3 regions of the Pseudomonas sp. AC255 genome follow, and region 2 is predicted to be linked to each of the others. Evidence: predicted binding sites of a transcription regulator. Region 2 holds the regulator's gene; each other region holds the start of a gene.
What was found. Region 2 encodes sigma-54, which starts transcription at its own class of promoters, with help from an activator protein. Its sites were predicted from a motif close to ANTGGCATNNANNTTGCTNT; they were not measured.

Region 1: the regulator sigma-54 is predicted to act here: its motif matches at 1,525-1,544, upstream of ACZZ0K_RS15045 (circularly permuted type 2 ATP-grasp protein).
Region 3: the regulator sigma-54 is predicted to act here: its motif matches at 1,498-1,517, upstream of ACZZ0K_RS14765 (CmpA/NrtA family ABC transporter substrate-binding protein).

The regions. Positions count from the first base shown of each region.
Region 1 covers NZ_OZ409841.1:3,326,434-3,329,706, forward strand. Annotated here, with positions in the region: gene ACZZ0K_RS15040 (alpha-E domain-containing protein) at 1-69, opposite strand, end outside; gene ACZZ0K_RS15045 (circularly permuted type 2 ATP-grasp protein) at 82-1,491, opposite strand; gene ACZZ0K_RS15050 (ribonuclease E inhibitor RraB) at 1,969-2,316, opposite strand; gene ACZZ0K_RS15055 (hypothetical protein) at 2,526-2,759, opposite strand; gene speE (polyamine aminopropyltransferase) at 3,048-3,273, opposite strand, start outside.
Region 2 covers NZ_OZ409841.1:4,314,598-4,317,870, reverse strand. Annotated here, with positions in the region: partial or broken gene ptsN (PTS IIA-like nitrogen regulatory protein PtsN) at 1-372, opposite strand, end outside; gene hpf (ribosome hibernation-promoting factor, HPF/YfiA family) at 384-692, opposite strand; gene ACZZ0K_RS19635 (RNA polymerase factor sigma-54) at 766-2,256, opposite strand; gene lptB (LPS export ABC transporter ATP-binding protein) at 2,423-3,148, opposite strand; gene lptA (lipopolysaccharide transport periplasmic protein LptA) at 3,148-3,273, opposite strand, start outside.
Region 3 covers NZ_OZ409841.1:3,260,746-3,264,018, forward strand. Annotated here, with positions in the region: gene rmf (ribosome modulation factor) at 25-240, shown strand; gene ACZZ0K_RS14760 (quinone-dependent dihydroorotate dehydrogenase) at 388-1,410, opposite strand; gene ACZZ0K_RS14765 (CmpA/NrtA family ABC transporter substrate-binding protein) at 1,627-2,871, shown strand; gene ACZZ0K_RS14770 (ANTAR domain-containing response regulator) at 2,853-3,273, shown strand, end outside.

The DNA of each region.
Region 1 (3,273 bases), 990 kb from region 2:
CGCGAGATTCTCCGCACGCTCCAGGTAACGCGACATCCAGTACAGATCCGAGGCAGTTCTACTTAACATGGCAAGCTTCCTTCAATCCTCGACTACCCAGGTGTCCTTGGTCCCGCCGCCCTGGGAGGAGTTCACCACCAGGGAGCCTTCACGCAACGCGACACGGGTCAAACCGCCAGGCACCACACGGGTTTCGCGGCCGGACAGCACGAACGGACGCAAGTCGATATGGCGCGGCGCGATGCCGTTTTCGACAAAGGTCGGACAGGTCGACAGCGACAGCGTCGGCTGCGCAATGTAGGCATGGGGTTTGGCTTTGATGCGCTCGCGAAAGGCATCGATTTCCGCCGTCGTCGCGGCCGGTCCGACCAGCATCCCGTAACCGCCGGAGCCCTGGGTTTCCTTGACGACCAAATCCGCAAGATTGGCCAGTACGTGGGACAGCTCGGACGGGTTGCGGCATTGCCAGGTCGGCACGTTTTTCAGGATCGGCTCTTCGTCGAGGTAAAAACGGATCATGTCGGTGACAAACGGGTAAACCGATTTATCGTCCGCGACCCCGGTGCCGATGGCATTGGCCAGCACCACATTGCCGGAGCGATAAGACGACAGCAGCCCCGGCACGCCGAGCATCGAGTCCGGGTTGAACGCCAGCGGATCAAGGAACGCGTCGTCGAGGCGGCGATAGATCACGTCGACCGCTTTCGGGCCATCGGTGGTGCGCATGAATACCTTGTCGTCACGCACGAACAGATCTGCGCCTTCCACCAGTTCAACGCCCATCTCCCGCGCCAGAAACGCATGTTCGAAGAACGCGCTGTTGAAGCGTCCCGGCGTCAACACCACCACGCTCGGGTTGTCGATCGGGCTTGAGCTTTTCAGGGTGTCGAGCAGCAGATTGGGATAGTGATCGATCGGGGCGATGCGCTGGGCGGAGAACAGTTCGGGGAACAGGCGCATCATCATCTTGCGGTCTTCGAGCATGTAGCTGACGCCACTGGGTGTGCGCAGGTTGTCTTCGAGAACGTAATAAGTGCCATCGCCATCGCGCACCAGATCGACGCCGGAGATGTGCGAATAGATATCGCGGTGCAGATCCAGACCTTGCATCGCCAATTGGTATTGTTCGTTGGCCAGCACCTGTTCGGCGGGAATGATCCCGGCCTTGATGATGCGCTGCTCGTGGTAGAGGTCGGCGAGAAACATGTTCAACGCCTTGACCCGCTGGATGCAGCCGCGCTCGACAATCCGCCATTCACTGGCGGGAATGCTGCGGGGAATGGTGTCGAACGGAATCAGGCGCTCGGTGCCCTGCTCGTCGCCATAGAGCGTGAAGGTGATCCCGGCCCGGTGAAACAACAGATCGGCCTCGCGGCGGCGCTGCGCGAGCAGCTCGTCGGGCGTCTCGGCCAGCCAGCGGGCAAATTCCCGGTAATGCGGGCGGACCAGGCCGCCGGCATCGTACATCTCGTCAAAATAGGTGCGGATCATGCCGTACTCCTTGTCACTCCGGACATACAGGCCTTCGCAAGGCCCGTGCCATCGGCATAAACGCTTTGATTTCAATCGGTTGTAGATCCACGCCGAACGCTGCGCACCATTCCTGTGCGGCAAATGCCCCGGCCCGATTGCCCCCGCTTCATTGCGACGCACTGCATCGCCTATCACCAGCATAGTCAGAGTTGATTTCACTGCCCGGCCACGACTGCGGATAATCCGCGCATTCGCTGCAAAACTTCCCCGGCACGCCGGCGCGAAGGAGACAGCTCAACTGATCTGAACTGCCTTGGCAGCCCCGTCCCGACAGGACTTTATTGCATACCCGTCTTCCCTTTTAGCCACCCTCTCCGGTGGCTTTTTTTTGCCCGGGATTCTTGTTTCAGGGTTTTGCCACTGCGATGTGCAGAAGCCAGAAACGACAACGGCCGACCCGAAGGTCAGCCGTTGTCCGACAAACAATGCGCAATATCAATTCAACCGGTAACGATTGCGCACCTCCTGCTTCACGCCCCAACCCTCGATAATGCCGCCCAGCGGTTCGACCACGGCAGAAAAGCCTTGCTCGAAATCGCCGATGTCGTCATAGGTTGCGTACATAACTTTGCTCAATTCCAGCGACCAGGCGCCGTCGTCGCGCGCACTGACCTGGGCATTGATGGATTCACCGCGAAATTTGCCTGCTGCCCTGCGCGCCCGCTCCTCGTCCGGGAAAATCGCGTAGAACTCGATGGGATGGAACCGGGAAAAATCGAAGCCGCCTTCTTTCATGCGGCGCAGAACGTTGCTGCTGATGTCTTCTTGATAGGCTGTGCTCATGAATCGTCCCCCTCGATTGATGGATAGACTTTCCGTATTCCCGCCCCGGGCCTTTTGGCCTAAGTACTACGGCAACGTGGTTGCGCGCGGGAAACAAGCATGTAGCTGACAAGACCAGACCTTAGCGATCCATTCGCTGATCTCGCTTGCAGAGTAGCCCCAAGAGAGCGCCGCTGCCAAGGCCTGGTTTACGAGATGACAGGAAGTGTTCAGACAGGGGTGATGCTGCGGATTTCGATGCCATTCTGGGTCTTGAGGTTTTTCACCTCGGCATCGGTGGTGCGCCCTTGCAGGTCGTTGAGATCCAGCTTGGCGGCAACCGGAAGAAGCCGCTCCTTGATTAGCCGAGCGGCTTCATCATCGGACGGGCATTCCTCACGTTCGAAGACTTCATCAACAATTTCGCCGTGATCATCCACGAAAGTGACTTTCCACTTTTGCATCAGTGCCTCCTCGATCAACCCGTAAATGGGCTTACCTCTATCTCGACTTTTTTCCGCGAGAGTTGGTTCAAAAGGATTACAGCCGCCAACGGTGAAAATAACCATCCGATCGATAGGGCGGACTCTGTGGCGAGGGGATTTATCCCCGTTCGGCTGCGCAGCAGTCGTAATACCGTCCATTGCGGTTCAACGGAGACACCGCGCAGGCCGGTTCAGGGATACTGCGCCTCCCAGAGGGGGTAAATCCCCTCGCCACAAAAGCTCCCTTGCAGAGCGCCTTCAGCGTGATCAGTCGTTGCTTGGCTTGTTGACCGCTTGCAGCACGTATTGCGGCAAGGCGAACGCGCCGATGTGGATTTCCGGATTGTAGTAACGGGTGACGATGCCGCTGCCGATGAAGCGCTGTTGCAGGGTTTCACGGCTGAGCTTGCGGTAGGCCGGGTTGGTCGAGCCCCAGGCGAAGGTCATCGAGCCGCCGATGTAGGTCGGCACGGCGGCCTGGTAGAAGTGCCAG
Region 2 (3,273 bases):
GCATGCTGGCGATCTGGCGCAACAACTCCAGATGCGCGTCGGTTGCGGCTTCCGGGACCAGCAATACGAACAACAGGTCCACCGGAGCGCCGTCGATGGCGTCGAAATCGATCGGGGCTTCGAGGTGCAGCAGGGCGCTCACTGGCCCCGCGCAGCCCTTGAGGCGGCAGTGGGGAATGGCGATGCCGTTGCCAAAACCGGTGGAGCCGAGTTTTTCACGGGCGATCAGCGCCTCGAAGACATCCTGCATCGCCAGATCCGGCACTTCGCGGTGGATCAGGTTGGCAATCTGTTCGAGGGCTTTTTCTTGCTGCCGCCCGGCGCGTTCACTTGGGAACGGCCGGGGGTCAGGATGGTTTCAAGTCGGATCATGGATAGGGGTGTTAACGACCGGTCGCGCCCTGGAGGAGGCTCTGGGTCTTTTCCTTATGCTTTTTGAGTTGGCGATCCAGCTTGTCGGTAAGTGAGTCGATCGCAGCGTACATGTCGGTATCTTCTGCGTTTGCGACCACTTCACTGCCGGGAATATGCAAGGTGGCTTCGATCTTCTGTTTCAGCTTTTCGACGCACATCGTGACCTGCACGTTGGTGATCTTGTCGAAATGTCGCTCCAGTCGCTGGAGTTTTTCCTCGATGTAGGAACGCAGAGGTTGGGTCACTTCCAGTTGGTGTCCACTGATGTTGACTTGCATACAGCTTCTCCTTCGTTGCCAGTGCATAAAGCGGCAGGCCGAAAAGCCTGCCACTGGAACGCTGTAACGTGGCTTACATCAACCGCTTGCGTTCGCTCGAAGGCGCGATTCCGAGGGATTCGCGGTACTTGGCGACGGTGCGGCGAGCCACCTGAATGCCTTGTGCCTCCAGTAAACCAGCGATCTTGCTGTCACTCAACGGCTTTTTCTGATTTTCCGCAGCGACCAGTTTCTTGATGATCGCGCGGATCGCCGTGGACGAGCATTCGCCGCCTTCGGAGGTGCTGACGTGGCTGGAGAAAAAGTATTTCAGCTCATAAATACCGCGCGGGGTATGCATGAATTTTTGTGTGGTCACCCGGGAAATCGTCGATTCGTGCATGCCGACCGCTTCGGCGATGTCATGCAATACCAACGGCTTCATTGCTTCGTCGCCGTACTCGAGGAAGCCGCGCTGATGTTCGACGATCTGCGTGGCCACTTTCATCAGGGTTTCGTTGCGGCTCTGCAGGCTCTTGATGAACCAGCGGGCCTCCTGCAACTGGTTGCGCATGAAAGTGTTGTCGGCGCTGGTGTCGGCACGCTTCACAAAACCGGCGTACTGGGCGTTGACGCGCAGGCGAGGCACCGATTCCTGGTTCAGCTCGACCAGCCAGCGCTCGTTGTCCTTGCGCACGATCACGTCGGGAATGACGTATTCGGCTTCGGTCGACTCGATCTGTGAACCGGGACGCGGATTGAGGCTTTGCACCAGTTCGATGACCTGGCGCAGCTCGTCTTCCTTGAGCTTCATGCGCCGCATCAACTGGCTGTAATCGCGGCTGCCGAGCAGGTCGATGTAATCGGCGACCAGACGCTTGGCCTCGGTCAGCCACGGCGTCTTCGCGGGCAGCTGGCGCAGTTGCAGCAGCAGGCATTCGCTGAGGTTGCGGGCGCCGATACCGGCGGGCTCGAATTGCTGGATGCGATGCAGGACGGCTTCGATTTCGTCGAGCTCGATGTCTAGTTCCGGGTCGAACGCTTCAAGAATCTCTTCGAGTGTTTCGTCCAGATAGCCCTGATTGTTGATGCAGTCGATCAGAGTCACGGCGATCAGGCGATCGGTGTCGGACATCGGTGCCAGGTTCAGTTGCCAGAGCAGATGGCTTTGCAGGCTCTCTCCGGCGGACGTGCGGGTGGTGAAATCCCACTCATCGTCATCGCTGCTCGGCAGGCTGCTGGCGCTGGTCTGGTAGACGTCTTCCCAGGCGGTATCCACTGGCAGTTCGTTGGGGATGCGCTCGTTCCAATCGCCATCCTCGAGGTTATCCACCGTCGGGGCGGTTTCCTGGTAGGAGGGTTCCTGGATCTCGGCGGGCTTCTGTTCGGCGTTGTCGGCCAGCGGATCGGCGTTGTCGAAGTCGTCGCCTTCTTCCTGGCGCTCGAGCATCGGATTGGATTCCAGAGCCTCCTGGATCTCCTGTTGCAGGTCCAGGGTCGACAATTGGAGCAGGCGGATGGCCTGTTGCAGCTGCGGTGTCATCGTCAGCTGCTGGCCCATTCTCAAGACTAGCGATGGTTTCATGGCAGGGGCTTAACACCTTATTCGCCGGCGCTTTGCGCCATCCACTACAGGGCGCCGAAGCGCCAAACTTAAGCAAATTATATGCCTGAAACTGAAGTGTTTGCCTAGAGCGCTGTAACAATTAAAGCGGATAAATGCGCCTTGAATCGATACAGCGCTGTCGCGCTTACAGGCGGAACTCGTGACCCAGATAAACTTCCTTGACCAGATCGTTGGCCAGGATGGTCTCGGCATCGCCTTCAGCGATCAGTTGACCGTCGTTGACGATGTAAGCGGTTTCGCAGATATCCAGCGTCTCACGCACGTTGTGGTCGGTGATCAGCACGCCGATGCCCTTGGCCTTGAGGTGATGGATGATCTGCTTGATGTCGCCGACCGAGATCGGGTCGACACCGGCGAACGGTTCGTCGAGCAGGATGAACTTGGGTGCAGTGGCCAGGGCGCGAGCGATTTCCACCCGGCGACGCTCACCGCCGGACAGGCTCATGCCGAGGTTGTCGCGGATGTGGCTGATGTGGAATTCCTGCAGCAGGCTTTCCAGCTCCTTGCGACGACCGGCCTTGTCCAGCTCCGGGCGGGTCTCGAGGATCGCCATGATGTTGTCGGCGACCGACAGTTTACGGAAGATCGACGCTTCTTGCGGCAGATAGCCGATACCGGCCTTGGCGCGGCCGTGCATCGGCTGGTGGCTGACGTCCAGATCATCGATCAGCACACGGCCCTGATCTGCCTGCACCAGGCCAACGATCATGTAGAAGCACGTAGTCTTGCCGGCGCCGTTCGGACCGAGCAAGCCGACGATCTGCCCGCTGTCGATCGACAGGCTGACGTCACGCACGACCTGGCGGCTTTTATAGGCCTTGGCCAGGTGCTGAGCTTTCAGAGTTGCCATTACTGGGATTTCTCTTCGGTTTTCTTCTTCGGCTGGATCACCATGTCGATGCGCGGACGCGATTCGGTGACCTTGCTGCCCGTGGCGCGACCGGCGCTGGCCAGCTTCTTCACGGTGTCGTAGAC
Region 3 (3,273 bases), 1.1 Mb from region 2:
GTCAACAAGTGAGGGAAACACCCTATGAGAAGACTTAAGCGTGATCCGTTGGAAAGAGCATTTTTGCGCGGATATCAATATGGCGTTGGTGGCAAATCCCGTGAGCTTTGCCCATTTACTCTACCGTCGGTACGTCAAGCCTGGATCAACGGCTGGCGAGAAGGACGCGGCGACAACTGGGACGGTATGACCGGCACTGCGGGAATCCACAGACTCAACGAACTTCACGCCGTCGGCTGACACAGGGCATTTATTCCGACACGACAATCTGAATTTGCATTGAATTAACCACGCACGTCCTTCCCGGACGGCGGGCTACGGCCCAGGGGCTCCTTCGAGGAGCCCTTTTTTATGCCTGCATTTTTGTGCCGAGCACATAACCCGGTGTTATTTTCGCAACGCGGCGATGGCGTCTACCGATTCACGAATCAGCGCCGGGCCTTTGTAGATGAAGCCCGAATAGATCTGCACCAGGCTCGCGCCAGCAGTAATTTTCTCCGCCGCGTGTTTGCCCTCGGTAATCCCGCCCGCAGCAATGATCGGCAAACGCCCGGCCAATTCGCCCGCCAGCACCTTCACGGTATGGGTGCTCTTTTCACGCACCGGCGCACCCGACAGACCGCCCGCCTCGTCACCATGCTCCATGCCTTCGACGCCGACACGGCTCAGAGTCGTATTGGTGGCGATCACCGCATCCATGCCGGTTTCGATCAACGCCTGGGCGACCTGCGCAGTTTCTTCGTCGGTCATGTCCGGCGCGATCTTGATCGCCAGCGGCACATGCTTGCCGTGACGCAGGGCCAGTTCGGCGCGGCGCGTGGCCAGGTCCGCGAGCAATTGTTTGAGCGAATCACCGAACTGCAGGCTGCGCAGGCCCGGGGTATTCGGCGAGCTGACGTTGACCGTGATGTAACTGGCGTGGGCGTAGACCTTGTCCAGGCAGATCAGGTAATCATCCACCGCGCGCTCGACCGGGGTATCGAAGTTCTTGCCGATATTGATGCCCAGCACGCCTGTGTATTTCGCCGCAGCGACCCGCGCCAGCAGGTTATCCACGCCAAGGTTGTTGAAGCCCATGCGGTTGATGATCGCCTCGGCTTCCGGCAGGCGGAAGATTCGTGGTTTCGGGTTACCCGGCTGCGGACGCGGGGTCACGGTGCCGATTTCGACAAAACCGAAACCCAGTTGCGCAAAGCCATCGATGGCCGCGCCGTTCTTGTCCAGACCTGCCGCCAGCCCTACCGGGTTCGGAAACTCCAGCCCCATGACGGTCACCGGCATTTTCGCCGGTGCCTTGCACAGCAAGCCGTTGAGGCCCAAACGTCCACCCGCGCCGATCAGATCCAGCGACAGATCGTGGGAGGTTTCCGGGGAAAGTTTGAACAACAGCTGACGGGCCAGGGTGTACATGGGCGGCAATGACTCGGGCGGCGAAAAGAGGCGGCGATTATAGCCGGGCATCGTCCCCCGGCGCGAGGCGCCTGCGCGAATCAGGCGACTGGCATATGCCTTGCACCACCCTGCTCATCAGTCTGCCGACCAATGACGGCGCGCAGGCCAGGACAATGGCGTCGTCCCCGGGTTTTGCCTGCGCAGAATCCGGGACGACGTTTTTTGAGGTAGCGTATGAACGAAACGTCCTTGGGGCCTCTGGCCTGGGTCAATGGCAGCGATGCGCCGGAGAAGAGCGCGATCAATCTCGGCTTCATGGCGCTGAGCGACTGCGCCTCGGTGGTGGTCGCCGCCACCCAGGGCTTCGCCCAGCCCTACGGCCTGACGCTGAACCTCAAACGTCAGGCCTCATGGGCCAACCTGCGCGACAAACTGGTCAGCGGCGAACTGGATGCCGCGCACAGCCTGTACGGACTGATTTACGCGGTGCACCTGGGCATCGGCGGCGTCGCCCCGACCGACATGGCAGTGCTGATGGGCCTGAACCAGAATGGCCAGAGCCTGAACCTGTCCCATGGTTTGCAACAGGCTGGCGTGAACAGTCCTGAAGCGCTCGATCAGCATGTGCACCAAAGCCGCGCAAAACTGACCTTCGCCCAGACCTTCCCCACCGGCACCCATGCGATGTGGCTTTATTACTGGCTGGCGAGCCAGGGCATTCATCCGTTGCAGGACGTCGACAGCGTGGTGGTGCCGCCGCCGCAAATGGTTGCGCACCTGCAAGCCGGGCGCATCGACGGCTTTTGCGTCGGCGAACCGTGGGCGGCCAGCGCCGTGCAGCAGAATCTCGGTTTCACCCTGGCGACCAGCCAGAGCATCTGGCCCGACCATCCGGAAAAAGTCCTCGGCTGCACCCGCGAATTTGTCGAGCAATACCCCAACACCGCGCGGGCGCTGGTCATGGCCATTCTTGAGGCCAGCCGCTTCATCGAAGAAAGCCCGGAAAACCGCCGCAGTACCGCGCAATTGCTCAGCGCCACCGAATACCTCGACACCCCCGCCGCCTGCATCGAGCCGCGTTTCATGGGCGACTACGCCGACGGCCTCGGCAATCGCTGGCAGGACCCGCATGCGCTGCGTTTTCACGGCGGTGGCGAGGTCAATCTGCCGTACCTCTCCGACGGCATGTGGTTCATGACCCAGTTTCGTCGCTGGGGTCTGTTGCGCGAGGATCCGGATTATCTGGCCGTAGCCCGCCAGGTTCAGCGTCTGGATCTGTATCGCGAGGCCGCCAGCGCTGTCGGTGTTGCGACTTCGTACGCAGACCTGCGCAGCAGCCAGTTGCTCGACGGCAAGGTCTGGGACGGCAGCGACCCGGCGGGTTATGCGCGCAGTTTCAAACTGCATGCCCTGAGCGACACCGCCCCCTTCTCGCCCAGCGCTGACAGGAGACCGCGAACATGTTGCGCATTCTGCTGATCAACGACACCGCGAAAAAAGTCGGACGCCTGAAAGCGGCGCTGACAGAGGCCGGCTTCGAGGTAATCGACGAGTCCGGCCTGACCATCGATCTACCGGCGCGCGTCGAAACGGTGCGCCCGGACGTGATCCTGATCGATACCGAGTCACCGAGCCGCGATGTCATGGAGCAAGTGGTACTGGTCAGCCGCGACCAGCCCCGGCCGATCGTGATGTTTACCGACGAACATGACCCGGGGGTGATGCGTCAGGCGATCAAGTCCGGGGTCAGTGCCTACATCGTCGAAGGCATTCACGCACAACGGTTGCAGCCGATTCTCGACGTGGCGATGGCGCGCTTCGAGAGTGACCAGGCCTTGCGCGCGCAATTGCAGGCCCGTGACCAGCAACTGGCCGAGCGCA